DNA from 3 places in the Empedobacter sp. ULE_I140 genome. Region 2 is predicted to be linked to each of the others. Evidence: riboswitches for the same ligand, from Rfam matches in the RefSeq annotation. Region 2 holds a riboswitch; each other region holds the start of a gene.
What was found. A riboswitch is a leader RNA that binds a small molecule or an ion and turns the genes downstream of it on or off. The one in region 2 is predicted to bind cobalamin.
Positions count from the first base shown of each region.

Region 1: another riboswitch for cobalamin. It lies ahead of ACTS9J_RS02520 (TonB-dependent receptor plug domain-containing protein); the one in region 2 lies ahead of cobT (nicotinate-nucleotide--dimethylbenzimidazole phosphoribosyltransferase).
Region 3: another riboswitch for cobalamin. It lies ahead of metE (5-methyltetrahydropteroyltriglutamate--homocysteine S-methyltransferase); the one in region 2 lies ahead of cobT (nicotinate-nucleotide--dimethylbenzimidazole phosphoribosyltransferase).

Region 1 covers NZ_JBQMTX010000001.1:544,109-555,290, reverse strand. The annotation lists gene ACTS9J_RS02555 (acyl-CoA thioesterase) at 53-466, shown strand; gene ACTS9J_RS02550 (tryptophanase) at 586-1,962, shown strand; gene ACTS9J_RS02545 (M28 family peptidase) at 2,003-3,436, opposite strand; gene ACTS9J_RS02540 (inorganic diphosphatase) at 3,562-4,044, opposite strand; gene ACTS9J_RS02535 (DUF5686 family protein) at 4,075-6,612, opposite strand; gene ACTS9J_RS02530 (pyruvate dehydrogenase complex E1 component subunit beta) at 6,689-7,666, opposite strand; gene ACTS9J_RS02525 (TM2 domain-containing protein) at 7,825-8,076, opposite strand; cobalamin riboswitch at 8,251-8,393, shown strand; gene ACTS9J_RS02520 (TonB-dependent receptor plug domain-containing protein) at 8,428-10,236, shown strand; gene ACTS9J_RS02515 (YncE family protein) at 10,241-11,182, shown strand, end outside.
Region 2 covers NZ_JBQMTX010000001.1:2,862,946-2,874,127, reverse strand. The annotation lists gene ACTS9J_RS13930 (DUF3817 domain-containing protein) at 106-402, shown strand; tRNA gene ACTS9J_RS13925 (tRNA-Gly) at 522-594, opposite strand; tRNA gene ACTS9J_RS13920 (tRNA-Leu) at 621-704, opposite strand; tRNA gene ACTS9J_RS13915 (tRNA-Gly) at 737-809, opposite strand; gene ACTS9J_RS13910 (hypothetical protein) at 953-1,141, shown strand; gene ACTS9J_RS13905 (DUF2071 domain-containing protein) at 1,280-1,996, shown strand; gene cobC (alpha-ribazole phosphatase) at 1,998-2,558, opposite strand; gene ACTS9J_RS13895 (adenosylcobinamide-GDP ribazoletransferase) at 2,543-3,319, opposite strand; gene cobT (nicotinate-nucleotide--dimethylbenzimidazole phosphoribosyltransferase) at 3,313-4,332, opposite strand; cobalamin riboswitch at 4,434-4,563, opposite strand; gene ACTS9J_RS13885 (hypothetical protein) at 4,542-4,961, opposite strand; gene ACTS9J_RS13880 (hypothetical protein) at 5,306-5,617, shown strand; gene ACTS9J_RS13875 (response regulator) at 5,677-9,228, shown strand; gene ACTS9J_RS13870 (response regulator transcription factor) at 9,240-9,596, shown strand; gene ACTS9J_RS13865 (HEAT repeat domain-containing protein) at 9,601-10,665, shown strand; gene ACTS9J_RS13860 (sulfatase-like hydrolase/transferase) at 10,668-11,182, shown strand, end outside.
Region 3 covers NZ_JBQMTX010000001.1:305,062-316,243, reverse strand. The annotation lists gene ACTS9J_RS01490 (GNAT family N-acetyltransferase) at 1-115, shown strand, start outside; gene ACTS9J_RS01485 (hypothetical protein) at 188-880, shown strand; gene ACTS9J_RS01480 (hypothetical protein) at 888-1,829, shown strand; gene metE (5-methyltetrahydropteroyltriglutamate--homocysteine S-methyltransferase) at 1,915-4,236, opposite strand; cobalamin riboswitch at 4,323-4,458, opposite strand; gene ACTS9J_RS01470 (Lrp/AsnC family transcriptional regulator) at 4,568-5,029, shown strand; gene ACTS9J_RS01465 (T9SS type A sorting domain-containing protein) at 5,087-5,620, opposite strand; partial or broken gene ACTS9J_RS01460 (DUF5074 domain-containing protein) at 5,618-6,523, opposite strand; gene ACTS9J_RS01455 (DUF4465 domain-containing protein) at 6,715-7,572, opposite strand; gene ACTS9J_RS01450 (PKD-like domain-containing protein) at 7,592-8,731, opposite strand; gene ACTS9J_RS01445 (DUF5074 domain-containing protein) at 8,741-9,877, opposite strand; gene ACTS9J_RS01440 (TonB-dependent receptor) at 9,874-11,182, opposite strand, start outside.

The DNA of each region.
Region 1 (11,182 bases), 2.3 Mb from region 2:
ACATTATCAACTCAAAAATTAATTAAGAAAAGTAACGTGTAAATATATGATAATGGAAGTGGAAAAAACACCAAGAGAAGAGTTGATTGAACAACGTATCATCAATTCTGAAACTCGCATTTTCAAAGCTGTTTTTCCTGGAGATACAAACCACCACAACACAATGTTTGGAGGATCAGTAATGTATTTGATGGATGAAATTGCTTTTATGACAGCAACTCGTTTTTGTCGCAAACCTATTGTTACAGTAAGTAGTGACAAAATTGATTTTAAACACTCAATTCCTGCAGGAACTATCGTAGAAATGGTAGGAAAAGTAGTACGTGTAGGACGCTCAAGTTTGGATGTACAAATTGATGTTTTTATCGAAAGTATGTATCGTGACGGACGTGATAAAGCGATTTCTGGAACGTTTACATTAGTTGCAATTAACGAAAACAAACGACCAGTTCCTGTTATTGACTAACACGAGCTATAGAAAATTTTTAATCCTTTATCTTTTTGATAGAGGATTTTTTTATGATTTTCAATTAATAATTGATAATATTCTAAAGGTTTCTTAGTTTTACATTAAACACAAGAAAAATGGAATTACCTTTTGCCGAACCATTTCGCATAAAAATGGTCGAAGAAATTTATCAATCTACTCGAGAAGAACGCGAAAAGTGGATCGAAGAAAAAGATTACAACCTATTCAACCTAGAAAGCCACAAAGTATTTATTGATTTATTAACTGATTCTGGAACTGGAGCAATGTCCGACAAACAGTGGTCTGCAATGATGACTGGAGACGAAAGCTATGCTGGTTCTCAATCTTTCTTAAAACTGAAAGAAACCATTAATACCATTACTGGATTTGAGTTTCTTTTACCTACGCATCAAGGTCGTGCAGCGGAAAATGTATTATTTTCAGCTCTTGTAAAAGAAGGTCATGTTGTTCCTGGGAACTCGCATTTCGATACAACAAAAGGTCACATCGAATTTAGAAAAGCGCACGCGATTGATTGTACTATTGATGAGGCTTTTGACAGCGAATTGATTCATCCTTTCAAAGGAAATATCGATTTACAAAAGTTAGAAAATGTCTACAAAGAATACGGAAAAGAACAAATTCCATTTACATTAATCACTGTTACGTGCAATTCTTCTGGTGGTCAACCTGTATCAATCGAAAATATTCGTCAAGTTCGTGAATTGTCTAATCAATATGGAATTCCAGTCTTTTTTGATGGCGCTCGTTTTGCGGAAAATGCTTATTTCATCAAAGAAAGAGAAGAAGAATTCAAAACGAAAACGATTAAAGAAATTGTTTTAGAAATGTTTTCTTACGGTGATGGAATGACAATGTCTGCGAAAAAAGATGGTTTGGTAAATATTGGTGGATTTATTGCACTGAATAACGAAGAGCTATATAAAATTTGTGGAAATTTCGGAATTATTTACGAAGGATATTTAAGTTATGGCGGTTTAGCTGGACGTGATTTAGCAGCTTTAGCACAAGGTTTACAAGAATCGACAGAATATTCTTATTTACAATCGCGCATCAAACAAATTGAATATTTAGGGAATAAATTAATTGAATTTGGAATTCCAATTCAGCAACCAATTGGTGGACATGCCATCTTTGTTGATGCTGTAAAGTTTTTACCAAATGTAACACGTGAAGAATTTCCTGCGCAAACATTGGGAATCGAATTGTACAAAGAAGCTGGAATTCGTGGTGTAGAAATCGGAACTATTTTGGCAGATCGTGATCCTGAAACGAGAGAAAATCGTTATCCAAAATTAGAATTATTGCGTTTAGCAATTCCTAGAAGAACTTATTTTCAAAGTCATATGGATTATATTGCAGTAGCTTTGAAAAATATTTTTGATCGACGAAACGAGATTAATTCAGGTTATGAAATTTCGTGGGAATCTGAAATTTTAAGACATTTCACTGTAAAATTGAAAAAGAAATAAATAAAAAATCCTTCAGATAATCTGAAGGATTTTTTTGATATTACCATCTCCAATCGCCCGAAATACGAAGTGGAGTTTCTAAATTTCCTTTGATTAAGGCTTCTTTTACTTCTTGCTCGTTCCAACGTTTTGAAGGAATTTCTTTCAAATTACTCAAACGATACAACAAATAGGTTTCCAAAATCACATTATTTTTCAAACCAATTTCTTCTACATAATCAAATGTATCGCAATTCGCGTGGTAACAATTTAACGCTCCTTTTGTAAATTGACTATCCGAAAGCCCAATAATAGGCACGCCTTGCAACATAAACGGTTGATGATCTGAATGTAAATCTACACTCGCAAATGTTTTCAATTTAAAATCTGGAATCACTTTTTGAACATCATTCGCATAATCAGTTAAAATAGGCAAATTACTTTCCATTGTCGAATAATACGACTTTGGATTTGTTGTCATATCCATATTCGACATTGTTTTGATTTGATTGATAGAACCATCTTTCAACGCTTGATTGACATAATATTTAGAACCTATCAAACCAACTTCTTCGCCCATAAATAAAACAAATTCTATTGTTCGATCATTTTGAAGATTCAACTTTTTATACGTTCGTGCAATATCCATCACAGAAAAACTTCCAACGCCATTATCAATCGCACCTGTAGCTAAATCCCAACTATCTAAATGCCCTCCAAGAACTATTTTCTCATTTGGAAATTTAGAACCGATTATCTTTGCTATAATGTTGCGACCTTTCATTTGTCCAACATCATTTTTCATTTCGATTTTAGCAATTTCTTTTCCTTTTGATAGATTTTCTTTGATTTTCAATCCATCTTCTAAACTGATATTAATCGCAGGAATTTTAATAATTTCTCCCGTCACAGAGGCCGTTCCTGTTAATAGAATTCCTCCAGCAGGACGATTAAACAAGATAATTCCTTTCGCTCCGTACTTCTCTGCTAAAGCTGTTTTTTCTGAACGATGTAGATTTTCGATTTCTTTTGGTGTTCCATCCAACAAACCAAGCGCAGCAAAAACAATCTTTCCTTTTACTTTATCACCAATCTTTTTATAATCTTCTTCAAGTCCATTTCCCAAATCAATCAATTCTCCCGAAAGACTAACATTTGCTGGCGAATGCGCCAAAGCAACGGATTTTATAGGTTGATTATTGATTTTTAAATCTAAACTTTTACGATTCCATCCGCTAAATGTAAACTCTTGAAAAGACACATCATAACCATACGAACGCAACAAATTGGCTGCATATTCTTCTGCTATTCGTCCATTTTCTGTTCCTGTAGCGCGATGTCCAATTGTTTCGGTTACTTTTTTTAATTGTTGATAAGCTTCAGAATTTTGTTGTACTTCTTTGTTAATCAAGTCTAAAACTTGTTGATTAGTTTGAGCAGATAAACTCATGGTTGTAGAGATTAAAACTAGTGTTAATAAAAATTTCGATTTCATGTGTGAGTATTTCTATAAACTTAAAAATGTTTTTGGAAATAGTTGATAGAATGGGAGGAAAATTTAATCAAAAAAAATAGTCCTCAAAAAATGAGGACTATTTATATGAAATTATAAATTATTTCTTAATGAGCTGGTACGAAACGCTCTCTTGCATCTTGCAATAATTTTTCTGCTTCTGCTTTATCACCGTACCCTTCAATTGTTGTTGTTTTATTTTCTAAGTCTTTATAAACTCTGAAAAAGTGCTCAACTTCTTTCAATGTATGAGGATTCATATCAGTGATGTTTTCTAATTGGTTCCATGTTGGATCAGCAACTGGTACACAAATTAATTTTTCATCTTGTCCTTTGTCATCAGACATTTTAAGAACACCGATTGTTTTTACTTCGATTACACATCCAGGAACAGTAGGTTCTGTTAAGAAAACTAATACGTCAATTGGATCTCCGTCTAATCCTAATGTATTTTCTACGAAACCGTAATCAGCTGGGTAGAACATTGGAGAGTATAAAACACGATCAAAACGGATTCTTCCTGTTTCGTGATCCATTTCATATTTATTGCGAGATCCTCTTGGGATTTCAATGATTGCATCAAAAGTCATTGTAATATTCTTTTTTTTATTATGTATTTTCTAAAAATTCCAATCTAAACCGATTGTGATGCCAAATTTACGAACATCTGGCAAATTATTATAATTTCCGCGCCAATTAAAATCAACACGTATTGGTCTAATGTTTCCAAAACCAATGTTTTCGATCCCAAACCCGTATTCGTAGTAGATTTGTTGATTTGGTGCAAAATATTCTATTGTCGAACGATTAATAGCTTTACTTTTCTCAGAAATGTCTCCGTAAGCCGCTCTCAAGAATCCAACTTCTCTTAATTTTAATTTTTTGATTAACGGAACTTTGTTCAAAATCCAACCGTTAAAATGATGTTCCCAGTTCATCGTTACATATTCGTCTGTTACAAATTCATAATAATCTAATTGTGAAAATGTACCATAAACTTGTCCGTAACTCTCATTTCCAGGTAACGCACTCATTAATGATAAAGGAACACCTTGAAATGTTTTTCCTGCTTCTACAGTTACCAATGATTTACCAAAAGATCCAATCAAAATTGGTTGTGTATATAAAAATTGTAATTTATCATATTCAAAATCTGAATTAATTACACCTTTCAATCCTTTTGTATAACGCAACATCAACGTTGGAGCAAGTGTTGTCATTTCGTAACGATCAATTCCATATTGAGAATATTTTGCACCTGGACGAGCAATTACCGAAACACTTACACTTGAATTTGTTAAAGTTTCTTTAATCTGACCGTTTTTTTCATATCCAATCGAAAAATGCTCTGCATCAGCTGGTTTAATTAATTGATAATTTCCATCAACACGAAACGTTACATTTTTCCAAGGTTCGATCGACGCATACACGTTTGTCAAATTATTATTACTCAAAAATGTATTATCTCCTTGATTGATGATTGATGACGAAGCAAAACTACGCGTCATAATTCCATCAGAAGCTGTTAATGTTGCAGCCAATTGTTCTACATCACGTTTTGTTCCGATACCGACTTGAAAACGATTATATTTATTGAACATGTAACGAAAATCTGCTCCATATTTGAATTTATCATCTCGAAAACCATATGCCAAGAAACCTTGCGCACGCCACATATCATTTTGCGAAAAATATGTACGAGCTCCAGCTCTCAAACGGAATCCTTCGATTTGGTTGTATCCAAAAGATGAGTATAAATTCCCGATATCAATTGCATTTCCGACATTGTAATATCCAGAACCAAAAATCTCGATTGCTTTCACAATATTATTGAATTTTGGTACTTTATTTAATTGCTCTAATGTTTCGTAAATACCTTCTTGATCTTTCGTTAAAGCTTCAGGACGATTTTCTGCCCAAAACTGATTATCTTTTTCGTTAAGCGCAGCTTTTGCTGGATCTAATTTCTCGTAATAAAAAGCTTCGGGATGTGTTGTCTCGAAATCGTAATTGTAATAATTCACCGTTTTATGCGCAAAAATTCCTTTCGCACTTTCTTTTTTACTCAACAACGACATATCCAACATCGCATATTCTTTCTTTGGATAAAAAATAGAATCGTTTGGAATATCATATTCTAGATTCATGAAAATATTACGCACAAAATTCACGTTCATTTCTTTCGTTGTTTCCATCACAACCTCTTTCACTGCATAAGCATCTTTCGAAATATATAATTCTCCTTTGAATGTCAATTCGCCTTCGCGACGCGGATAATATTTGATTCGATAAGATTCTATTCCATCTACATCAACTGTATCTTTCAATTCGTAATCATAAACTGCGAAACCATCTGTTGCAATTGGACTCACAAATTTGATGTCCAAAATATTGACACGATTATCATAAATATCAATATCACGGAAAAGATTTTTTACCGTAGAAGCTACCACTTCATTTTTCTCGAAACCTGATGTTTTATTCGCAATTAATTCTCGACGCTCCTTTGTTGAAGGTTTATTAATTCCCGCAACATTGTAAATCGACTCATTCAAGAAGGCAGGTAAATATGTTTTTCCGTTGATAGAAGAAGTATCTACTTTCTCGAAAACAAACTCCATTCCTTTAAAAATCTTACGTTTCATAAAAGTTGAATCGATATTACTAATATCAAATTGCAACTTTTCGTATTCATCATATTGGTAATGTGGCGCTAATTTTAGTCCATTTTTCTTTTTACGCTTCCATACTTCACGTAAAATAGCATACGCTGGATTTTCTTTCTTTTTAAGACGTTTTTTCTTTGCCGAAACAACCGCAGTTTGTAAATCTACCGTTCCGTCATCTTCTTCTGAAGTATTGTCTTCTGCTAAAAATAATTGAGCAATAAAATTATAATCGATTTTATTTTCGATTACATAATCAGAAGTTTCGTATCCATTTTTTGATACGACAATTTTATTTGTATTCGAACTAGATTCGATATAAAAAGTACCATCAGAGTTTGATGTTGCACTTACTTTAAGTTCTGGTAAACGAATATCTGCGTAAGGAATAGGCTTCTGAGTTTCAGAATCGATGACCTTTCCTTGGATTTTTACTTGCGCGTGAACAGACGCTAGAACAACTATAAAAAAAGCTGTTATATAACTTTTCATCAATAAGATTTGGTTAAAAAAATAAAGTCTAGCAAAATGTATGCTAGACTTTACAAATATAGTTTATAAATCTTAATTATTTATACATCACAGCTTTTACAGCTTCAACTACATCTTTTGCATTAGGAATCCAAGTCTCATACAAGTTTGGAGCATAAGGTGCTGATGTATCTTTTGTTGTGATACGTTTGATTGGTGCATCTAAATAATCAAATGCTTTTTGTTGAACCATATATGTAATTTCTGAAGCAACTGAAGCGAAAGGCCAAGCTTCTTCTAAAACTACCAAACGATTTGTTTTCTTAACAGATTTGAAAATTGTATCATAATCTAATGGACGAACTGTACGTAAGTCAATTACTTCTACAGAAATTCCTTCTTTTGCTAATTCATCAGCAGCAATGTAAGCTTGCTTAATAATTTTCCCGAAAGAAACTAACGTTACATCTGTACCTTCACGTTTGATTTCTGCTTTACCAATTTCGATTGTGTATTCTTCATCTGGCATTTCCATTTTATCTCCATACATCTGTTCAGATTCCATGAAAATTACTGGATCGTTATCACGAATTGCAGATTTTAATAAACCTTTTGCATCATAAGGGTTTGAAGGAACAATTACTTTAAGACCTGGTACATTTGCATACCAATTCTCAAAAGCTTGTGAGTGTGTTGCACCTAATTGTCCTGCAGAAGCAGTAGGTCCTCTAAATACAATTGGACAGTTGAATTGTCCTCCTGACATTTGATAAATTTTTGCAGCGTTATTGATAATTTGGTCAATAGACACTAATGAGAAGTTGAATGTCATATATTCTACGATTGGACGACATCCCGTCATTGTAGATCCAATTGCGATTCCAGAAAAACCAGCCTCTGCGATTGGCGCATCAATTACACGTTCTGCTCCAAATTCGTCTAACATTCCTTTCGAAGCTTTGTACGCTCCGTTGTATTCTGCTACTTCTTCTCCAATTAAAAATATAGATTCATCGCGACGCATTTCTTCACTCATTGCCTCTGCGATTACTTCTCTAAATGTTTTTATAGCCATTTTATGCGATTTCGTTCTTTATTATATTTTTTCCTAAAGCAAATGTAATAAAAAACTTGCGAATTATTTAAAACGAATTCATTCAATAAAAAAATCCCAAAATAATCTAAAGTTATTTTGGGATCGAAAAATATTTAAAAAAGAATGTAATCTCTATTTTAGAACCAGCCTTTGTGACCTTCTACATATGTTTTATCAAACTCTTCGTCAGATTTAGTCAAATAAATAATCCCTTCAATAAATCCAATAAGTCCAGCAAATCCAAATGTTACAAAAGTGGCAATAATTTGAATAACTCCTTCTTTTGTATATCCTAAATAGAATTTATGAATTCCTAAATATCCTACTAAAATTCCTAAAATTCCAGCAATGATTTTTTTCTCTGATTTGTACGGCTGATTGTTTTCCATCGTTTTTAAAGTTTAAATAATAATTGTTTTTGTTGGTTACAAATTTAATTTGTCCATCATTCTTAAAAATCACTAGATATAATGATTTTGAATACTGTACAAATAAAATAAATCTGATCTTAATTTAAGGTTAACGATTTAACAATCTACTTTTTATAAAATCAATTGCTTTTCTTTACATTTGCATAAAATGGTGCTCAACGAGTGAGTTAAAAGGGAATTTGGTTCAATTCCAAAACTGTCCCCGCAACTGTAAATTCTAACATACTTTTTGTAAAAGAATAAGTCAGGAAACCTGCCATTGCTAACAAATTAATAGAAAATGTTTTCGGAGGAAAAACAGATTTTAATATGAAAAAACTTTTTCTTTGTTTTAATCTTATCGCTGGAATTGCTTTTGCACAGACGGATACCATCAATTTGAAACCTTTGATTTTGAACGATGCTTTTCTTAAAAATCATTACAAATCTCAAAGTATTATCAAACTTAATGATAGTATTTTAGAGCAAAATCCTAATCAACTGACGCAAGTTTTACAAGCGCAAACGCCAATTTATTTTAAAGAAAATGGACGAGGAATGGTTTCTTCGCCTTCGTTTCGTGGAACTTTAGCTTCGCATACAGCGGTAATTTGGAACGGAATAAATTTCAATTCGCAAACAACAGGACAAACGGATTTTAATTTATTTGCAAGTAATTCGTTTGACGGAATTTTAGTGAAACCAGGAGGCGGAAGTATTGCGTATGGAACAGGTTCTATCGGCGGTACAATTCATTTGTTGAATAAATTTGAGTATGACAAAGGTTTACAGCAAAAAATAAATTTAGGATACGGAAGTTACGATACGTGGTCGGGAAAATATCAGTTGAAATATAGTACAGAAAAATTTAGTTCTTCAATCGATTACGAACGAAATCAATCTGATAATGATTACAAAATTCCGAATCACATGAAGAAGAATTTGAATGGAAAATATTATTTCAATACAATTAATGGAAATTTTGGTTATAAAATCGATCCTAAAAATGAATTGAAACTTTATTCGATGTTCAATTTTGGAAAGCGCGAATTTCCTTTGGTTGACATTGGTTCAACGCCTTCTGGATACGAAAATCAGGATTACCGTTTGATGACAGAATGGAATTTCAATCCAAATGAAAAGTGGCAATCGCAGTTAAAATTAGCTTATATACGAGAAGAAAGCAGTTATTTCAACAATATTCACAAATCTTATTCGGACGATTTACAGGTTGATAACTATATTTTAAAATATTATCTGAATCATCAATTGACCAATAATTTCGAGCTTTCGCTTTTATCTGAAGCTAATTATAATCAAGGAAGTGGAAATAATTTGACTAAAAGCGATCAAAACTCAATCAATTTTGCCTTAATCGCGAAGCATAAATTATCAGATGTTTTGGAATACGAAGCGAGTATTCGTCAAGATTTTTCTGATACGTACCAAAATCCATTTATTTATTCATTGGGTTTTAATTATCGTCCGATTCATTCGTATCAATTAAGAGGAAATGTTTCGAAAAATTTCAGAAATCCAACGTACAATGATTTATTTTGGAAAACTGGTGGAAATCCGGACTTGAAATCAGAATCAGCTTATCAATTTGAACTTGGAAATGATTTTATCAACAAAAATTTAAACATTCAAACCAATATTTTTTATAATAAGTTGAGTGATATGATTCAATGGATTCCGAGTTCGCAAAACAGTTCTTATTGGGTTCCTGTGAACATCAACAAAGCTGAAACCTATGGTTTTGAAATGATTGGAAACTACAAATGGAATGCATTTAGTTTCAATACAACTTATGCATACACCAAAACAAAAGATAAATTTAAAAATAAGGAACTGATGTATTCCCCAAATCATAAATGGACGGCGAGCGCACAATACACTTACAAACGTTTATCTGCTTTTGTACAAAACATTTATACAAGTAAAGTTTTTACCGATTCGCAAGAAGAAAGAACACTTGATGGATTTTGGCTAATGAATTTTGGTTTAAATTATACAATTTCACCACTTTATAGCATTTCTATGAGAGTGAATAATGTGTTTAACCAAGAATATCAAACGCAAGAAAATCGTTGGCAACCTGGCACAAATTATAATATACAATTACAAATAAAATTTTAAAACTATGACTAAATTTAAATCTATTGCGCTTATAGCTTTAGCAGGAATTTTTTTACAATCATGTTCTAATGATGATGATAGTGTAAAAAATGATCCAGAAAATGGAAACTATTCAAAAGGAATTTTTATTTTGAATGAAGGAAAATTTCAAGCAGGAAATGCTGATATTACGTATTATGATCCAAGTACTGTAGTGGGAGATAAAAATCCTGTTCAAGAAATTTTCAAGACTGCGAACGCTGGTGCACAATTGGGTTCTGTAGGACAAAGCATGTATTTCAAAGGAAACAAAGCTTATATTGTTCTTAATGTTTCTAATAAAGTAGAAGTTGTAGACAACACAACTTTCAAAAAAATTAGTACAATTCCATCATCAGATAATATGAGCAACCCTCGTTATATCGTTTCTGATGATCAATTTTTGTATATCTCAAACTGGGGAGATCCTAATGTAACGACAGATGATTTTATTGCAAAATACAAAATCAGTGATTTAACATTTGTAGAAAAATATAAAGTAGATGAAGGTCCAGAAAAAATGATTCTTGACAATAACAAACTTTATGTTGCACAAAAAGGTGGCTGGGGAACAGGTAAAACAGTTACAATTATTGACCTTAAAACAAATGATAAAAAAAGTATAAATGTTGGTGATGTTCCGACAGATTTAACAATTCAAAACGGAAATTTATTTGTGCTTTCTCAAGGTGTTAATTGGGGAACTACTACAAAAGGAAAATTGGTTCGTTATAATTTAACTTCAGAAGATAAATTAGAAATGAATTTTCCTGATGGACAACATCCTAATTTCTTAGTTGCGGAGAATAGTAAATTGTATTACATCGTTAATAATTCTGTTTATTCTATGGCTACAAATGCAACAGCTTTGCCTACAAAAGCAGATTACATAACAGGTGCTGATAGTGTATATGGTTTCTATGTAAAA
Region 2 (11,182 bases):
TGCTTATAATAACGTGTAAAATAGATGTTAAGTATTTGTTTTACTGATATCTATTAGTGTTCGTTTGAAAATTAAAAATTATTTTTGACTTCAAATTTAAGATGAATGTTGAAATTATTTAAAATTACTGGATATTTAGAAGCTATTTCTGCGATAGTTTTGTTTTTTATCGCAATGCCAATGAAATATATTTGGGAAGATCCGATATGGGTAACACACGCAGGATTGTTTATAGCTTATATTATATTGGTTTATTTATTGAAGGAAAAATACAATTGGTCTTGGAAAATTTTTATGATCTTTTTTGTTGCAGCAGTTATTCCTGGAGGAACAATTTGGGCGGAAAAAAGATTAATCGAAGGCAAAAAATATAAACAAATGTTGGCTGAAGAAGCGAAATAAGACAACGATTAGATAAAAAAGTAAAAACCTTAAACGTAATTGTTTAAGGTTTTTTTATGTTTTAGGAATCAAATTTTTCTAAATAAAAAAAGCCGAAGATTAATTTTCGGCTTTTATAGAGCGGGAAACGAGACTCGAACTCGCAACATTCAGCTTGGAAGGCTGACGCTCTACCAATTGAGCTATTCCCGCGTAGATCTTCAAATCAAATTAAAAAGTACCTCAGGCGGGACTTGAACCCGCACGTCCTAATGGACACAGGATTTTAAGTCCTGCGTGTCTACCAATTCCACCACCAAGGCAAAATTTGATTTTTGAATTTAATATTTCAAAGAGCGGGAAACGAGACTCGAACTCGCAACATTCAGCTTGGAAGGCTGACGCTCTACCAATTGAGCTATTCCCGCGTTGTGAGTGCAAATATAAGGTCATTAATATTACTTTTGCAAGTGTTTTTCGAATAAATTTTACAACTTTTTTCTAATAAATTAATTTTGAAATATTTGACTTGTTGATTTTTTTTAAGAAATTAGGGGGAAATATAATTTGAATGACATTTGATGAGTTATTAATACTAATTGAAAGAAATAATTTCAAGTCGAAAGTAGATTTTACGATTGCAATTAAACTTTTTGATGCAGAAAATGATTGGTCCGAAGAATCAATTACAATAAATGAATTTATAAATAACATTGAAATGGAAATTGGAAACGATATTTTATCAAAATTTAGTTTCTAAGTTAGATTCATATAATTCTATAAATAACGCTTGGAAAGTAGAAAGCTTGATGTCAGTGAAAGATATTTTAGAGCTTGATGTAACACGAAATTTCAAATCAATTATTAATGAATTTATTGAAAATAATAAAATAGAGTTATGAAAATTCCAACAATTCATGGTATTATAGAGCGCAGAATGTTAATCAATTTTTGTATAGAACCACATTATATTGAGAAGATTTTACCCCAACCTTTTCGTCGAAAATTGTACAAAGGAAAAACAATTGCTGGTATTTGTTTGATTCGATTGAAAGATATAAAACCAAAAGGTTTGCCTGATTTTGTAGGAGTGAATTCTGAAAATGCAGCGCATCGAATTGCGGTTGAATGGGAGGAAAATGGCGTGACAAAAGAAGGTGTATATATTCCGAGGCGAGATACTTCGCTAAAATTGAATACGCTTGTTGGTGGTCGAATTTTTCCTGGGAAACATTATTTTGCGAAGTTTAATGTTATAGAAGAAAACGATAATTATCATTTAGATTTCACGAGTTCTGACGATACACGAATTGAAATTGATGCAAAAAAATCTGTTGAATTTAATTCGAATTCGATTTTCGAAACGTTGGATGAAGTTTCAAAATTCTTCGAGAATGGTTCTGTCGGTTATTCTCCACATGGAAATAATTTTGAAGGTCTAAAACTCGAAACCTATAATTGTGAAGTAGAATCTTTGGAAGTTTTACATGTGAAATCAAGCTTTTTTGAAAATGAAACAATCTTTCCAAAAGGTTCTGTTCAGTTTGATAACGCAATTCTGATGACCAATATCGAACATGAATGGAAGTCGTTAGAAAAGATAAAATGTTTGTAGTTTATTCTTTGCTCAAAATAAAATCTTCCTCATTTGTTTTTCCTAAATTAAACTGAAACATTTCACCATAATTTATAGGTATTTTGAATGCATTTTTGATTGGTATTTGCAACAAATAACACCACATCAAACGTATGATTCCGCCATGTGTAACAATCAGCACTTTTTCGTGTTGAGTATTTCGTAATTCGTCCATAAAATTAAAAAGTCTTTCTGATATTTCTTGCATCGATTCACCATTTGGTGTTTTAGTTTCGACAAAATCGGCGTACCAAGGTTCTATTTCTAACGAAGGAATTTCGTTCCACGATTTCATTTCCCAATCTCCAAAATTGAATTCTTTTAATCGTTCATCAAAAATAATTTCATTCGAGAAAGTTTCTGCTAATCGTTGACAGCGACTCAGTGGACTTGAAAAAATTATCTCAAAGTCGTTTTCGATCTTAGTATGAATTTGTACTACTTCTTGATGAAAAGTATCAGCTAATTCCACATCAGTTTGTCCGTAACAAACCGATGAAGGAACATTAACTTTTGTATGTCGAATTACAGAAACTTGCATAGAATTAAAACGCCAAGATAAAACAAAACTTCGGTAACTTGTTGCACTGTTCCCAAGCAATCGCCCGTATATCCGCCAATATATTTTTTGAAATACCAGCCCAAATAAACTTTTCCTATGTAACAAAGTGGTAAAATCAACAAGAATTTCCATTCGCTAAAAACAATAAAAGGCAAAAGACAGAAAAGAGAACTTATGACAAGATTTTTTATCGGAAGTGCTTTATTTGCCATAGGTTTCGATTTACTTTTGTCGATATCTGTCACATATTCGTGGGTATAAATCATCATTCCAGAAAAAAAACGACTAACCGAATGTGCTGAAATTAAAGTAAAAATCATCAACCAAAAATTATTTTCTGCAATATGAACCAATGAAGTAAATTTCAATAACAACAATAAGATAACGCCAATTACGCCGTAAGCTCCAATTCGGCTATCTTTCATAATTGTCAAGATTTTTTCTTTGCCATAACCACCTCCAAAACTATCGCAAACATCGGTGAAACCGTCTTCGTGAAAGGCGCCAGTCAACAAAACACTTGTAATCATTGTCATAATAATGGCGATATCAACAGGTAAAATAAATTGACAAATAGTATAAATCAATGCGTTGAAAGCGCCAACTAATAAACCAATTGCTGCATAATATTTTTGTGATTGATTCATAATTTCGTTGCTATATGGAATTTTGAACGGAATCGGAATTCTTGTAAAAAACATCAAAGCTGTTAAAAAATAAGTGATTTCCTTTTTTAGCATTCTACTTCAGTTTCTTTGTTACTAACGCCTGCAGATTCGAAACTTGCCATGTCATTGTAAAAGTTTACAGCACTTTTGATAATTGGATAAGCCAACGCACAACCGGTTCCTTCGCCAACGCGCAAATTGATGTTCAGAATTGGTTCTTCGTTGAAATAATTCAATAAATATTGGTGTCCAGATTCATCACTTTGATGACAGAAAATAGCGTTATTTAAAATTTCTGGCTTTAATTTCGACGCAACTAAAATTGCAGCCGAAGCGATGTAACCATCAATCATCAACAGTATATTGTGTTCGTAAGCAGATAGCATTGAAGCTGTCATTTGAGCAACTTCAAAACCGCCAAAAGTGGCTAAAATTTGTTTTGGATCAGTAATTTTTCCATGTGTTTTCTTCGCTTCATTTAGAATATTCATTTTATTCTGTAATTGCTCATCATTCAAACCTGTTCCGCGTCCTACACATTGCTCCAAAGGTAAATCAGTCAAATAATGAACAAGCATTGACGAAGAAGAAGTGTTCCCAATTCCCATTTCGCCAAAACCAATAATATTTGTTCCGTTTTGAGCGATTTCGTTCACAATTGTCTTCGAATAATCAAAACATTGTTCCAATTGATCGAAGGTCATGGCAGGTTCGTACAAGAAATTTTTGGTTGATTTGGCTACTTTACAATTTTTCAAAACCGAATAATCCGCGAAATCATAATTTACACCAGCGTCAACAATGGTTAAATCAATCTCATTTTGATTACAAAAAACATTAATTGCCGCCCCATTATTTAGGAAATTAAAAACCATTTGAGGCGTAACTTCCGCAGGGTACGCACTAACACCAGATTGTGCAATTCCATGGTCGCTTGCGAAAACAATCAGATGAGGTTTTGTTAATTCTAACTGTTTTTTTTGTTGAACCAAACCAATTTTAAGTGCGATTTTTTCTAATAAACCTAAGGCTCCAAGCGGTTTTGTTTTAAGATCAATAATGTGTTGAATTTCTTCTTTTTGCATTTGATACTAAATTAAATTTTAATAAAAAATGCTTTCGAAATCAAGTGCAATCAATTCAACAAATAATAAAATACATGTAGTTTTGATTGAGCTTCAATCGCGAAAGCATCATCTAAAAAGTGATCTGGCTTATAGTTTTTCTCTACTTACAGTTGCGCGACAGCTCGAGATTTGCACTCGATTCCCTTTTGTGTTAGCAAGGTAATAAATTATTTTTCTGGGACAAAATTTTCATCAATCACTATATCTCCCATCAAAACGACTTGCTCTTCAAAATCAGAAGTGTTTAAATTAACTTTATTCGGAAAATTTTTAAATGAATAAGATTTATAAACTTCTGAATTTATTTCATTTGAAGCTAATCTTAGGTTAAGTTCAGTATTTTTTAAAGTCTCAAATTGTATTGTATATTCCTCGCCAACGTTTAATTTACTTTCTACTAATTCATCATTAATTAACAAACGATATGTTTTGATTTCTAAGTTAGAATTTCCAAAATTAACTTTTATTTTGAATTTTATTTTTTCTTTTTGAATCGAATCATTTTTTGCAACTAAAGGTTCTGTACAATTTGGTTTATCCTGTCCATTTGTACATGAATTTAATAACCCAAAAGCAGAAAAAATCATGACATTATAAATCGTTTTCTTAAAAAGATTTAGACCTAATTGACTTGGATGAAAAATACCACAATGAACGTTGCTTTTCTGAAATTCATTCTAAATTTCGTCATTTGTCAAATTAGAAAAGTCAGTGATTTTATGTTGACATTTTGTACAGAAATTTTTGTTTGTTAATTTCTTTTTGGAAGGAATTGGATTTTTCATATTTTTTAATGTTTAGAGTTATAATAGAGATGATTTTATGAATAAAAAGGTTGATTTTATTTTTAGAAATAATAGATTTAGAATATTTGGATTTATGTAATATCTTTAACCACCTCTACTTACCTTTTAAATAAGATCAATTTTTAATGGAAAATTTTCACATCCCAACGAACGAAAAGCAAAGATTGCAAGCCGTTTACGATTATAATTTGCAAGGACATGATAAAGACGAAGAGTTGGAGGTTTTTGCAAATGCTGCGAGTTTGATTTGTAATGCGCCAATTGCGTTAATTTCTATTTTTGATGAAAATTATCAAGTGATTAAAGCAAATTGTGGAATAGATGTAGATATTGTTCCACGTCAACAAACTATTTGTCAATTTTCTTTAATGGAAGAAGAAATTTTGGTGATTGATGATGTGACGAAATTTGAACCTGCAAAAATATTGCTGGAGTAAAAGCTGCAAATATTAAGTTTTATGCTGGTGTTCCGTTGATTGATGACAATGGAAATGTTTTGGGGACATTATGTGTAAACGATCATTATCCAAGAACGTTAGACGAAAAACAACGCAATTTATTGATTCAATTAGGGAAAAATATTACAAAATTATTGGTCAGTAAAAAACGAAAAAAAGACGCTGCTTACTTTCAAAATATCTATAAAATTTCGAATAATTTAATTGGAGTTGCTGATATTAATGGTGTATTGAAATCAATTAACCCAGCTTTTAAAAAAGTTTTAGAAGTTAAAAATGACCAATTAATTCGTTCAAAAAATTTCTTAGACTTTGTTTCGGAAAAGGATAAGAAAAAAGTTCAAATGTTTTTGGCTGATTTGAAAACTAATTCAGGTTCTATTGACTTCAAATGTTTGATGTGTTCAATAGAAACGAAAGAAGAAAAAATGGTTGAATGGTATACTAAATTAAACACTTCGTATGATAACGAGATTTTCTTATTTGGACGAGATATTACACTTGAAAACTCTAAAAAGGAGGAACTAGAAAACAGTGAACGTAAGTTTAGAAATTTTTTCAATTCTTCGCTTGGTTTAATGACGATTCACGATTTGGATGGTAATATTTTATCCATTAACAAAAAAGGTTTAGAATCGATAGGTTATACTGAAGAAGAATCGAAAGATTTGGATCTTAAAAAATTAATCCCAAAATCTAATCAAAAAGAATATCAAATCTATATAGAGACGATTTTAAGTAAAAAGCAAGATTCTGGTTTGATGAGCTTGATTAAGAAAGATGGTTCGTTAACATATTGGTTATACAATAATATTTTGGACAAAGATAACGAAGGAAATCCTGTTGTAATGAGTACTGCAGTTGATATGACACAAAGGACTTTGTTGGAAAGAGATCTTAATCGTGTTCGTCAGTTACTAGATCATACGTACGAAGTTGCCAATGTTGGAGGTTGGAAATACGATTTAGTTAAGCAAAAATTAATTTGGACTGATATAACGAAAAAAATCCATGAAGTTGAACTAGATTATGAACCAAATGTAGAAACTTCACTCAATTTTTATGAAGCAAAAAGTAGTTATCCAAAAATAAAGAAAGCTTTTAGAGATGCGGTAGAAAAAGGAATCGGATATGATATGGAGTTGCAAATAGTTACCCAAAAAGGAAAAACAATTTGGGTAAGATGTAAAGGAATTCCAGAGTTCGTAAATGGAAAATGTGTTAGCGTTTTTGGAACTTTTCAGGATATTGATGAGAGAAAACGTTATACGTTAGAGTTGGCTCGACAAAAAGCTATTTTCGAAACATTTATTAATCATGTACCTGCATCTGTTGCAATGTTTGATAAGGATATGAATTATCTAACTTTGAGTAATCAATGGTGTGATGAATTTGTAGTAAAAAAGAAAAATGTGATCGGAAAATCTCATTATGAAATGTACAATGTTCCAGAAGAAAGAAAAGCGATTTATGACGCTTGTTTGCAAGGTGAAAGTTATTCGGATGAAGATATGATTTATCGCACACCAAAATATGATACGGATCAACACTATTCCTGGGCGATTCATCCGTGGTATATCAACAAAAAACAGATTGGTGGTCTGATTATGTTTTCGCAAAATATAACAGAATCTGTCAAGAAAAATAAAGAACTTAAAAAAGCTAAAAAGAATGCTGATCTCGCTAGTAAGGCAAAGTCTGAATTTTTAGCAAATATGAGCCACGAGATTCGAACGCCGTTAAATGGTGTGATTGGTTTCTCTGATTTATTGTTGAAAACGCCACTTAATCCGACTCAAAAACAATATTTGAATTTTATTAATGATTCTGCAAATTCATTATTGTCAATAATAAATGATATTTTAGATTTCTCTAAAATTGAATCCGGTCGAATGGATGTTTTGATAGAAAAAAATAATTTGTTCGAGTTAGGAAATCAAGTAATCAATGTGATTCTTTATCAAGCCGAAAACAAAAAAATTGAATTATTGTTGAATATAGATAATAATTTACCTCAATTTATTTGGATTGATGAAGTTCGTCTAAAACAAGTTTTGATTAATCTACTTGGAAACGCTGTGAAATTTACGGATAGTGGAGAAATAGAACTAAAAATTAGTCAAGTTGAACCAATTGTAAAAGGAGAAAAAGTAAAATTGAGATTTTCTGTTCGTGATACAGGAATTGGTATAAAACCAGAAAAACAAGTCAAGATTTTTGATGCATTTACTCAAGAGGATAGCACTGTTAGTAAACGTTTCGGAGGAACTGGTTTAGGTTTAACAATTTCAAATAAGTTGCTAAATTATTTCGGAAGTCATCTAGAATTGCAAAGCGAAATAGATAAAGGTTCTACATTTTTCTTTGATTTAGAAGTTGATTACGAATATAATATTGAGCAACAATTTGATCATTTGGAAGAAATAAATCATGTGTTGATTGTAGATGATAATCAAAGTAATCAAATGATTTTGCAGCATATGTTGCAGTTCAAAAATATAACGTCTGATATTGCGAACAATGGAATGGAAGCGCTTCAGAAAGTTTTGAATGGCAATGTTTACGATGTTATTTTGATGGATTATCACATGCCAGTTTTGAATGGTTTAGAAACAATTCAGAAAATAAAAGAGTATTTTGTAACTAAGAATACAAAAATTCCTTTAGTATTATTGCATAGTTCTTCTGAGGATGAATATCTAATTCAGAAAGCAAAAGAATTGGGAATTACATCGCGATTATTGAAACCAATTAAGTCTGAAGAATTGTTTGATACGCTGCGTAAAACGATTATTGATTCGAAAGAAATTCAAACCATAGAAATTGAAAATCAAGAAGAAATTTCGCAAGATTTTTCGAAACAATTTCATATTTTAATTGCTGATGATAATTTAGTTAATATGGCTTTAAATCAGCAGATTATCAAAAATATTGCACCAAATTCTATTTTGTATACGGCTGCGAATGGAGCGGAAGCCGTATCAATTTGTCAAGAAAATAAGATCGATTTAATTTTGATGGATATTCAAATGCCAGAAATGAATGGTATTGAAGCAACTAAGGTTATTCGTTTATTAAACAATTTTCAAGAAACTCCGATTATAGCAGTGACAGCGGGAAATGTAAAAGGCGAAAAGGAAAAATGTCTTGATGCTGGATTGAATGATTTTTTAGCAAAACCAATTCGAGAAAAAGATATTTTTGATGTTTTAGAAAAATGGTTAGATTTTTCTAAAAAAGAAAAGAATGAAACCAACGATTTTGGAAATCACCTTGATCTTTCTATGATAAATAATTATACGAAAGATGATGAATCATTTAGAAAAATGTTTATAGAAATAATTATTAATGAGTTAGAAAAATCTATACTAGAATTTGAAACTTATTCCAACAAACAAAATTTAGAAGGATTAAATCAATTAGGTCATAAAGTAAAAGGAACAGCAAAAACTGCTGGACTTACAATTTTGGCTGATTTAACCGAACAAATAGAAAAATCGACTTCAATCAATTACCTACAAGAAAACCAGCTGATTATTAAAGTAAAAACCGAAATAGAATTAGTTATTAACTATTTAAAAATTATTTAAAAACCAATATTATGCAGATTTTAATTGCCGAAGACGATGAATTGATTTTAAAAACAATAGAACACAAACTGAAAAAAGAAGGTTACAAAGTTGTTTTAACAAGAAATGGAAAAGAAGCTATCAGTAAGATTGAGGCTGAAGATATTGATTTGATTATTACCGATATTATGATGCCTTTTGCGTCTGGTTTGGAGATTATTAGTGCTGTTAGAAAAAGTAAGAATTCCGAAACACCAATGATTATTTTGTCTTCTTTAGGGCAAGAAGATGTGGTGGTGGAAGCATTTAATTTGGGTGCAAATGATTTTATGGTGAAACCATTTAGCCCTATTGAATTGTCTGTTCGCGTCAAGAAATTATTAAAATAAAAGCATGATTATCCTACAAATTATAACCTATACCGAGTTAATCGTAGGAATTTATATTCTACTTATTTTACTTTTTTTGACAATTATTTATACGTTATTGACAAGTATAATTGAATATAAAATCATTACAAAGAAAAATAAGTGGAATGCGATTATTGATCAAGAAATTTATGAAACAATTTTGGATGATCAATCCAATTCGAATACTGACTTTAATGATTATTTGAAATCAAGTTCATTCAAACATTATTTTATTAAAAAATTACTAAAAGCGGAACAAAATTTTTCTGGAAATTCAAAAGAAAGTATTCAAAATTTATTTGACCATTATGAATTAAAAAAAATATCCTTACAGAAATTAAATAGTCAAAAAAATCATGAAATAGCCGAGGCAATACAAGAAGTTACGACGATGAATCATGTTGAAACTTTACCAAAAATCAAAAGTATGTTACAACATAAAAATGATTTAGTACGATCTGAAGCGCAATATGGTTTAACGAAATTTGCTGGTTTCGAAGGTTTATATTTTTTGGATAATTTACAAGAGCAATTGACGGATTGGCAACAGTTGAAATTGTTGGATGCAATTACAATTTTACCAAATCTTGATGAGGTTGATAAGATAATTTCAAATTGGTTAAAATCACCTAATCAAAGTGTGAAAATTCTAACAATGAAATTAATTCGCAAGTTTCAATTGTTGCAAATGCACGATTTGGTTGCAGATAATTTGCACGATTCTGATGAAAAAGTTGTGGAAGAAACGATTAAAACATTAGTCAGAATCGAAGATGACTCAACCTCAAAGCTATTGATTGAGCAATATGAAACGTGTAACGAAAAGTTTCAAATTCAAATTTTAAAAGCTTTAGAAAAAATCTCAAATCCAGAAAATAACACATTCTTAGAAACTCAAGCAAAGGAAAATCCTTCATTTTCTGTCAAAAAAGCAAGTGTAAAAGCCTTAAATAATTGTTGTTCAAAAACCGATTTACAAAAACTTGCACACCAATCAAACTCTCCTGAATTAAAACAAATTATTAATCAAATTATCCAAGAAAACTAATCATGAATTGGCTAGAAACGGCTTTCGATTTTTTTATTTACGGCTTCCTTTTTTATTCAATCCTATTAATTTTAGTCTACGGATGGATAGGTTTTTATGCAAAAGGAGCGATAAAAATGTATATCCGAAAAAACAGTTTTACGGATTATTCGCTTATTGCAACATCGCCAAATGCGCCTACTTTTAGCCTTATTGCGCCCGCTTATAACGAAGGTGCAACGATTGTGGAGAATGTGCGTTCGTTGTTGTCGTTGTATTACAATCAGCTCGAAATTATTATTGTAAATGATGGTTCCAAAGATGATTCGTTGCAACGATTAATTGAAGCGTATGATTTGATTAAAATTGATTATTTCGTTGAAGGAAACATCGAAACGAAACCAATTAATTCGATTTATAAAAGTACAAATCCTGTTTTCAAGAAATTAATTATTGTTGACAAAGTAAATGGAGGAAAATCGGATGCGCTAAATGTCGGAATTAACATTGCAACAAACGATTATATTGTTTGTATTGA
Region 3 (11,182 bases), 2.6 Mb from region 2:
TGTTGATAATAAAGCTTCTCGAAATGTGTTAGAAAAAATGGGATTTGAAGTCACTGAAACTTTTCATCTTGACATGTGGGATTTGGATTGCTTTTGGTATGAATTGAAGAAATAATTAACTTCAAAATAATCTTGGTTCACGCAACCTTTTAAGCAATTGATTCTCTTTCTTTTAAATACTATTTATATGAAAAAGAATTTTTTACTTTTTTTGTTCGTTATTGGTTTTGGACAATTCATTTCAGCACAAGAAAAATCAAGCGATGAGCGCAAAAATGTCATCACTTTTAGCGTTCTTTCAGCAGCATTATCACCTCCAAGATGGACGTTTGGATACATTTATAAACTCAACGAACGTTATTGGATTGGCTCTGAAATCGGCTACGGAAGTTATCATAGCATTCCTCTTAGTCACAAACCAAAATATAAAATCAACGAAGATTATCAACTTTTTGAGATTCGACCAGAATTTTTTATCAATCTAAGCGAAAACAAACGAGTAAAACATCTTATTTCTTCTGAATTTTTCTATATTCATCACACTGATCATCTTGAAAATGGAGAATTTTATCGAAAAGATGATCAAAATTTTTCTTATTTATATTCTTATGATACTGCCGATTACAAGCGAGAAAAATATGGAATAAATCTTAATTATAATGTTTTTATACAGTTGCACAAAGGTCTTATACTAATGCCAAAAGTTGGTTTAGGTGTAAAAAATAGAAATGTAAAATATTCGAATATTACAAATTTAGAAAGTGTTGATACTCGAATTTTTGATTATTTTATGAGCGGTTTAGAAAATCATTATAAAAAAGAAGGTTCTTCTACAGATTTCAATTTAAATCTTAACTTTAAAATCGGTTATCAATTTTAAACAAAACATGAAAAAAATAATTTTAACGACAATTTGTTTGGCTGTCTCACAAGTTAATTTTGCACAAAAAATTTCAACGAATGATTATGAAGTTAAAACAACTTTAGCTGACTTTAATCTAAAAGGAAAGGTTGAAAAAGTGACTTCAAACGCAACAAATGCAAAAGGAAACACCACAACTTTACCTTTTTTAGAAAATGAATTTTACAATCAAATTTCGTTAGAATTTAATTCAAAAGGTTTGTTAACAAAACGAACAAATTATTTGGATTATCAAGGAAAATTAGCTGTTTATAACTATGTTAATTACGACTACAATAACTCAAATTTAATTGATAAACAAACGAATACAGTTATTAACAATGGTGAAGATCCAAAACGAGTTGCTTCGGACAAAAACTTCGTTTATGACAATAAAAATCAGTTGATAAACTTGACAGAAAAAATCGAAGGGAAATCGTCAAAATCTAATTATGAAACGATTTTTAATTATTCGAATAAGTTGGATAAAATCACAACAAAAGTGGAAGGTTCTACGATTAGTGAAAATAATTTGACGTATAACAAAAATGGTTTATTGGTTTTGGATGAAATAACTTCTTTTGATGGAAAAAAAGGACGAAAATCGTATTATATTTATGATAAAGAAACGCCTATTTTTCAGGAAGAAATTGCTGGAAATTCGAGCAAAATAATGTTTTTTGAGAATGGAAATATTTCTAAATTACAATCATTTCACGCCAATAAAACGTTAGCCTATCAAGCTGATTTCGATTCGAAAAATGAAATTGTCAACTTTAAAAAACAATCCTTCCGAAATGGACAAGTAGTTTTAACTTCTTATCAAGTTTCGTATGAATATGATTCGAAAAATAATTGGATAAAAGCCTCTATTTCAACTAATGGAGAATTGAAATATGTTGTAAAACGAACGATAAATTATTATTAAAACACAAAAGGTTGAGCGTTGCTCAACCTTTCTTCACAAATAAATAACACTACACTACTTAAGTCATAAAAGTAGGATGTTAAGCTTAAATCGCTTTTGGCGTATATATTTTTCTTAATTCTTTTGTCGCCGCAACCATTTCAATCAAAGCTTTTTCGGTTTCTTCCCAATGACGCGTTTTTAGTCCACAATCAGGATTCACCCATAATTGATCTGCCGGAATAACTTTTGCCGCTTTCTCTATCAAATCAACCATTTCTTCTTTCGACGGAACTCGAGGCGAATGAATATCATAAACTCCAGGTCCGATATCATTTGGATAATTGAAATCTGAAAAAGCATTTAATAATTCCATTTGACTTCTCGAACATTCAATTGTAATAACATCCGCATCTAAATCAGCAATATTTTGAATAATATCGTTGAATTCTGAATAACACATATGCGTATGAATTTGAGTAGAATCATCAACATTACTTGAAGCTAATTTGAACGAATCAACCGTCCATTTCAAATAATTTTGCCATTCATCTTTTCTCAATGGTAAACCTTCTCGAATTGCAGGTTCATCAATCTGAATAATTTTAATTCCAGCTTTTTCTAAATCTGAAACTTCATCACGAATCGCCAATGCAATTTGTTTACACGTCGTAGATCTTGGTTGATCATCGCGAACAAAAGACCATTGCAAAATCGTAACTGGACCAGTCAACATTCCTTTTACTTTTTGTTCTGTGATAGATTGCGCATATTTCGACCAATAAACCGTCATTGGAACTGGGCGATAAACATCACCAAAAATAATAGGCGGTTTTACACAACGCGTTCCATAACTCTGAACCCAACCATTTTTAGAGAAGACAAATCCGGCTAATTTTTCACCAAAATATTCCACCATATCGTTGCGCTCATATTCACCATGCACCAAAACATCAATGCCAATTTCCTCTTGCCACTCTATCGTACGCTTGGTTTCTTGTTTCAATAAAGTATCATATTCTTCGGCAGATAATTCTCCTTTTTTATATTTCGCACGCCAACTTCTCACCTCTTGTGTTTGTGGAAAAGATCCGATTGTTGTCGTTGGGAAAGGCGGAAGATTCAATACATTTTGTTGCACAATTTTTCGTTGTCCAAAACTATTTGTACGATTATAATCTTCATCTTTTATTGCATTTACTCGTTCTTTAACTTGAGTTTGATGAATTAATTGAGAATTTTTTCTATTATTAATAGAGAATTGATTCGCTTCATATTGTTGAATCAATTTTTCGTCATTCGGGTTTGAAAAATAATTTTTTAAGAAAGCAACTTCTTCTAATTTTTGCTTCGCAAATGCAAACCAATCTTTGATTGTTGTCGGAAGATTTTTTTCGTTTGTTTCTAAATCTAAATCACAAGGCGAATGTAATAATGAACAAGATGTTGAAATAATAACACGTTTTTCTCCAATTTTGTTCACAACTTTTTCTATGGTTGAAAGCGATTTTTGAAAATCATTTTTCCAAATATTTCGACCATCAACTAAACCTAAAGAAAGTTTTAATTGAGAAGGAATTAGATTCAATATTTCATCGATTTGATTTTCGTCACGAACCAAATCAAGATGCAAAATATCAATTGGTAAATTGATTGCTAAAGCTGTATTATCTTTCAATCCATCAAAATAAGTTGCGACCTGAATTGTAAGTTGAGGAAATTCTTTTCTTATTTTTTTGTAAACTTCTTGATAAGCTGTTTTCGATTTTTCGTCTAAATCTAAAGCTAAAAAAGGTTCGTCGAACTGAATTGTATTTGCTCCATGATTGATTAAATCATGAATAATTTCAAAGTAAACTGGCAATAAATTCTGAATTAAATCAATTCGATCAAATCCCTCTTCTTTTTCTTTTCCTAATAATAAATACGTAATCGGTCCAATTAAAACAGTTTTTGGATTAAAACCTTCTTTTTTTGCAGCGATAAATTCGTTTACAATTGAGTTTGAGAAATATTTAAATTCTTGATTTTTTACAAATTCCGGAACGATATAATGATAGTTGGTATCAAACCATTTTGTCATTTCCATCGCTGTAATATCTAAATTATCTTTTTGATAACCTCTTGCCATCGCAAAATACAAGTCTAATTCTGTGTTCTTTTTATTTAACGCAACCGTATTGAAACGCGCTGGAATTGCACCAACTGATAACGTAGAATCTAAAACTTGATCATAAAAAGAAAAGTCATTACACGGAATTAAATCAATTCCGGCAGCTTGTTGCAATGCCCAATTTTGTTTGGTAATTGTACGGCTTGTTTGCAATAAAGCTTGTAGTTCAATTTTACCTGCCCAATAGTTTTCGCAGGCTTTTTTTAGTTCACGGTTAGCGCCAATTCTTGGATAACCTAAAATTTGTGTTTGCATTTTGATTGTTTTTTAATGTTCAAAAACACAAACGCGAGTTGATAAATAGTAAACCTATTGTGACAGACTGACTTCAAATCGCGAAAGTATCATCTTTTGTTTCTATTGGTAATCTGACTTGTAATTTGCATTACTTACAGTTGCGCGACAGCTCGTGATTCTCACACGATTCCCCAATAATTTGTTGTTTATTTCTTTACAAATGTAACAAGACAAAATAAACGATTGTAAAACTTGAAAAAATAAGATTATACAACTTATTATTAATATTTTTACAAAACAAAACACTTAAACAACGATAAAATATCGTGTTGAAAAGAATATTATTTGGATGGAAACATTAGATCAAACCGATTTAGAATTATTAAGAATTCTACAAAAAGATTCGAAATTGACAGTAAAAGCAATTGCTGCTTTAGTTAATTTATCTCCTTCACCCGTTTTTGAACGTATAAAAAGGTTGGAACAACAAGGTTATATCAAAAATTATAGAGCGGTTTTGGATGCAGAAAAGCTGAACAAAGGCTTTATGGTTTTTTGCAGCATTAAGCTAAAACAACATGATCGCACGATTGGGAATAAACTTGTGGAAGATATTTTGTTGATTGATGAAGTGGTGGAATGTTATAATATTTCGGGCGAATATGATTTTATCTTAAAAGTACAAGTTTTGGATATGAAGCAATATCAAGATTTTGTTTTCAATAAATTGGGCGCTTTAGAAAGCATCGGGAGTACGCACAGCTCTTTTGTGATGGCTGAAATAAAAAATACGTACGGAATCAATATTTAAAAAAAAAAACAAAAGGTTGAGCAATGCTCAACCTTTTTTCCACAAATAAATAACACACTACTTTTTGATTACCTTGAAAGTAGAATTGTTAACTTTTATGATGTAAACACCTTTTGGTAAAGAGGAAACATCTAATTGATTTTTCCCTTTTTGAAGTGTTTTCTCTGTCATTTTAGTTCCTGTAATAGCGAAAATTTCGGCTTTTGAAGCTTCATTTGTTTCAATAAACAATACATTATTAACAGGATTTGGATAAACATTTACAACAGATTTAGCTAAATCATTTGTACCTAAAACGGCTGATGAAATTGTGATGTTTTGTGAAACAACTTTTCCATTCGAATTGAAAGAAAGTTTAATTTTAGCTGTTCCATTTTTTAGTGGATTAATCACTAATTCTTCCTTATCATTAATCGAAATTTCAGCTACATCATCATTTTCAATGATTTCTAAATCTTTTACAATCGCTGCTGATAAATTATCAACATCCGAAACTTTATCTTTCAAATCAATTGTTGTTGCTGTGTTAATTTGATAAGTTGTCTCTAAATCATTGATAATTGGTGCCGCATTATCTGGAAAAACAGGCATTGAAGGAAACCAATAATACTCACTTAATTTCACCGACTCTTTAAGAGTTCCATTATCAAAAAATCTATGCACAAAATTAATTTGAGAATTAGTTCCCCAACCTGAACCAATAGTAGTTAATACTAGTTCGTTTGTCAACGGATCAATTCTTAAACCTGCTCCATAATATGTTTCCTTTGGTGTCGTATCTTGACCAGGAATTTCTATAAAAGTTTCTTCAAATTTATTATTTGTTACATCGTATTTCACAACATTGATTCCTGATAGAAAATAAATACTATTATCTTGTGTTGAAGAACAAAAAGTACCAGCATTCCAAGCAGAAGGAGTTGGAACTGTTTTCGTAGGAATAGCAATTTCTGTAGTTTCTAAAGTCGTAGGATTTATTTTGACTAATTTTTTAGATAAAGCTCCCCATACATTTCCATCTTTAGATTGCACAACTGAAATAAAACTTCCAGCAATCGTTTGTTTTATTTGATGTGTTTTTGGGTCGATAACTAAAATTCCTCCAGTACTTGAAACAGCAAAAACAAATTTAGATGTACGAATCATATTTCCTACTTGACCAACTTTAGAAGTTCCATCAATCAGAGAACCAATTTTTAAATTCTCAATATCAAAAAGATAAATTCCTTTTGCAGATCCTATATAACCTTTTTTACTATTAATCCCAAGAAAACTTCTACCATCAGCACCAATTGTTTCGAAACTTGCTTTTTTCTGTAATGTTTTCGAATCTGCAACAACTAAACGATTTCCTTGTTTCGAAACAATGTAAAAATTATCGCCATATATTGTTCCATATTGAGAAGTTACACCAAATTCTTCACCAGGATTAACTGTTTTATAAACATTATAATCAACCGAATCATTTGCATTAATAAAATTAATTGATCCATTTGCTTTACCAAATCAATCTTCATTCACAATAAAAACGCCGTTTGTGTATTCTTTTGTTTGTGCAAAACTTGTTTGAATTGCAGCTATTGTAAAAATCGAAAGTAAAAATTTCTTCATGTATTGTTTTTTTAGAAATCCGAAACCATCATCCAAAAATGACAGCCTCGGATAAAAATATTTAGAATGTTAGATTATTGAATTTTTTCTACTTTTAGTTTATCCATTGTAAAGTATAATGCTGTGTTTGCTCCCCAATCTCCTACATCTGTAGTTTCTAAAAAGAACATTAAATATTTAACTTCTCCTAAAGCAGAAAGATCCACATCTTGCCAATTTGTTGAAATATTATTTATTCCATTTCTAAAATCAACAAAATAATGAGTTACAGGTTTTTCTGTAGTCAATTGTTTATTTGCTGAAACACCATAAATATGAATCGCGAAATAATCTCCTTTTACAAACTTTCTTGCATATGCATCACCATTCAGAATCCCATAATAAGACCAAGGGCTTATTGCTAATTTTACATTTTTTGCTTTGTATTTATTAGCTGTATCAGTAATTTCTACTACACTCGAAAATCTGTCAATCTTAACTTCTTCTCCATATTTCAAAACTTTCTCAGATGGTTTGTGATCAGCGAAAGAGACTAAAAATGGTGTTCCTTGTCCATCTGCACCACCTTTTGCCATTGTACCCCATTGATTATCTAACCAACCGCCTTCTTTATCTATTTGATCAGAATTGTCATTACTATTAGAAACCGTGAATCCCATCCATGTTAAATACTCTGGCCAAGCTGTATGTTTAAACTTGAAAATACCTGAAGTTAATTCAGCGTCTTCTGTATAAGTACCTTCCCAAATTTTTCCTCCGGCTGTAGTAGTTCCTTTTGTTAAATCAAACTTTGATAAATCTAAGGTTTCATATTTTTGTTGATCTACTAATTCAGTATTGTCGTCATCATTATTACAAGAAGTCAATAAAAAGATTGATGATGTAGCAAATAAGAAATTAAAGAATAGTTTCTTTGTAAAATTAAAATTCATTTTATTTAGTTTTGTTATATTATAAATGCAAATCATAAGCTCCTGCAACTTCTGTTGAGATTTCGCCTAACCAACCTGCTTCTTGATTTGTTGCTGTGTAAACTTTGATAAAATCGATTCCCATTAACTTAACTGGATTACCATTTTTATCAACAGCCCAATCGATATCAATGTTTGAATCTTCGCTATTATTTGGTGCATTATCTACATAACCATAAGCCAATTGTTTACCAGTCCAAATACCATTTTTCTCTGTATAATTGCTTTCCAAAAGTGTACCTGAGAATTTTAACTGATTCTGCCCAAACCAAATTGGATAATATGGTTGTTTATGAAACGTATTTTTCGCTTTAAAACCAGATTTTCCTTGGTTATCTTCCCATTTTATATATTCAGGAGTCGCATTAGAATCTTCAACTGTTGGTTTGTGATATGTAATTGTATAATTTTTTATTGTAGTTGGATTTGTGTATTCGCTTCCTGCAATTTCGTACCATTCGTCTTCGTCTGGTTTACCATTTTTGTTTTTATCGTAAGCAACCATAATAATTCCTGGCTCAGAAGATCCTGCAAATCCATTTCCTAAAACTTTAAAATCACGTTTATCTTTCTGATTCAAAATTGTATGGTCAAAACCAAATACCACATATCCTCCGTAACCTCCAAGTGTAATCATTGTAGATTTTTCTCCTACTAAAGCCTTAGCAGCTTTGGCTGTCATATCAGCTTGAGTTTCTCCTGTTACATAAGATGGTAAAGCATTTGTGAATTGTCCAACTGCTGGCAAATAATCAAAGACTTGAGAAATATATTTACTGTAAGTAGATAATTCTTGTGTAACATTAACCTTTGTTTTTATCGTTTTAGAAGTTACTCCTGAAGTAATTTCTAATGTTAAATCGTAAGCACCAACTTTATCAGAAACAAAACCTAAGGTTTTCTCATTACCAATAATTTCATTGCCAAGTTTCCATGTATATGTTGCATTTTCGAAACCAGAAACAGTTGGTTCAATTGAAACAATTTTTAAACGTGCTGCATCATAAGATACTTGTAAAGTAGCATTATCAGGATTAGTCTCGATAATGTTTTCATCATCACTACAGCTTTGTATTAAAGCAAAACTTAGTGCGGTTAGTAAGATTTTAGAATATTTCATATGTAAATTTTATTTATAGACAAAAGCAAAGTGAGCAGGAATATTTCCAGCAGCAGTTTTCCATTTAAAAGCACCATTTTTATCAAAACAATAGATGTAACCCATCGAAACATAATTTCCGACATCGGTTAGAAAAAGATCTTTGGTTTGAGGATTTACAGCAATTCCGTAAGGCGTTTCGATTTCATTAATAACAGGATCATTGACCAATGTTTTGTTGATAACTTGTTCTGTTTTGGTATCAATTACACCATAAGTTTTTGTGTATTCGAAAGTTGTGTAACTAAATTCGTTTGAATAATAATAGAGTTTGTTATCAACAATTGTAAAGTTAGAAACAGGAATATCAAATTTCTTTTTGATTTGATGCGTTTTACTATCCAACACATATAAATTTGATGGAACGTTGTAATAATCACCACGAGAAGTCACATATAAATCGCCATCTGCATCTTTTTTTAAACGATTAAGATTTACTTCAACATCAATTTTTTTGGTTTCTTTAAATGTTGATAAATCAATCACAGAAACTGTTTTATCATACTCAGGAACTCGATAACCACCTGAATTTGCTACATACAGATTATTCCCAACAACTTCTAATTCTTCTGGCTGATAACCTACCGTCACTTGTCGCGTAACCGATAAATTAATCGTATCAATTTCGACTACTTTTCCTAAAGGTGCTTTCGGATCGATTGTAACAGGACCAGCATACGAAGATGCATACGCTTTACCATTTGCAAACGTGATGTAACGACCATTTTCCAAAGGAATTGTTCCCAAATGTTTGGCTGTTCTTGCATCCATTACTTCGATAAAGTTTGATACATTGATAACCGCATATAATTTATTTCCATAAATTTTTATATCATTCCCAACATCACCCAATTCCTTTACCATAGTAGGATTTACGGTTGCATATATGTTTCGATTATAAGTTCCTGTTGTAAAGTCCATATAATCTACCGTAGCCATATTGCTTCCCATATTTCCTTCGTTTAGCAAATAAAAACCAACGACATCTGTTTTTTCGGGATCAGTTACACCTTCTTCTTCTTTCTCAATCAAATAAGTATCTTGTTGACAAGCATAAAAAGTGATTGCTGTTAAAAAACAGACGAATAATTGTTTGAAATTTCTCATAAGTTTGCGCTTAGTATTAGTTTGAATTGTCTTCCTGGCATTGGATAATTTAAAACCACATCATATTGCTGATTCAAAATATTATTTAATTCAAAAGAAACTTTGAACAAATTTTGATTCAACCTAAATTCTTTATGTATTCCTAAATCATTTGTAAACCAAGGATTAAGACGATTTATTTTAATATTATCTTGATGAACATTGTAACGTTCGCCCACATAAATAAAACTGTAATTAAAATTCCACGTTTTATAAGAAGCAGCTAACACAAAAGAGCCACTATGTTTTGGTGTATATGGAATTTGATTTTTGTAGTAACTTTTCTTCGAATTCGAATAATCCAACGCTTGCAAAAAACCATAGTTAAGCATTGGTGAAACTTCTATTTCTCCTAGTTGGAATGTTGATCGAATTTTAACATCCAACCCTTTTATTCTAACTTCATCCAAATTCAACATCGTAAAACGAAACAGGCTTCCCGAAGGCGCAGCAACAATTTTATCAGTTACTTCATTGTAAAAAGCATCGGCTTGAATTGTAATATTTTTGAAAAAATTTGGAGTTGATTTAGAATATGTAAAACCAACATTATATTGAGTTGAATATTCTGGTCGAAGATTAGAATAACCAATACTAGTATAATACAAATCGTTGAACGTTGGCATTCTAAAAATACGTTTGTAAAATGCTCTGACATTAAAATCATGAGATTTGAATGGTTGATAATTGGCAATAATTGTTGGCGTCCATACATTTTTATCTGGAGCACTTGTGTTCATTTCTACTGATTCTTTTACAAAAGTTCCCAATAAACTTCCTTGCAAACTCAAACCTCCAAGACGATAAGTAGACGCGAACGCAACAAGATTTGTATGACGAGAAGGAAAAGAAAAATTCTTTAAATCTGCTCCCATATTATTAAACTGATAATCTGTTGCAACATTCACATCCCAATTATCTGTAATCGAATAAAGATTTGCCCAAGACACATAAAACTCGCGTTGTGTGTACTTATTTTCTGTTTTTACGGTCGAAACTGTATCTGTATAATGAGTGAAATCGTAAGCAAATTTTGCGTTTATCTTCGATTGAAAGTTTCTGAATCGTTTTTCATATTTTCCTTGAACAAAATAATTTCGATCAACCAAAGTTTGTCCACGTCCATCAAATCGACCACGAACAATTGCGGCAGGAATTCCACGATCAGAATCATATAAATATCCTTTTACATTCCAATTCGATTGATTTCCTTTTCCGATCAATCCTAATTCCAAACGTTTCGCATCAACTTGTCCATCTCTACGT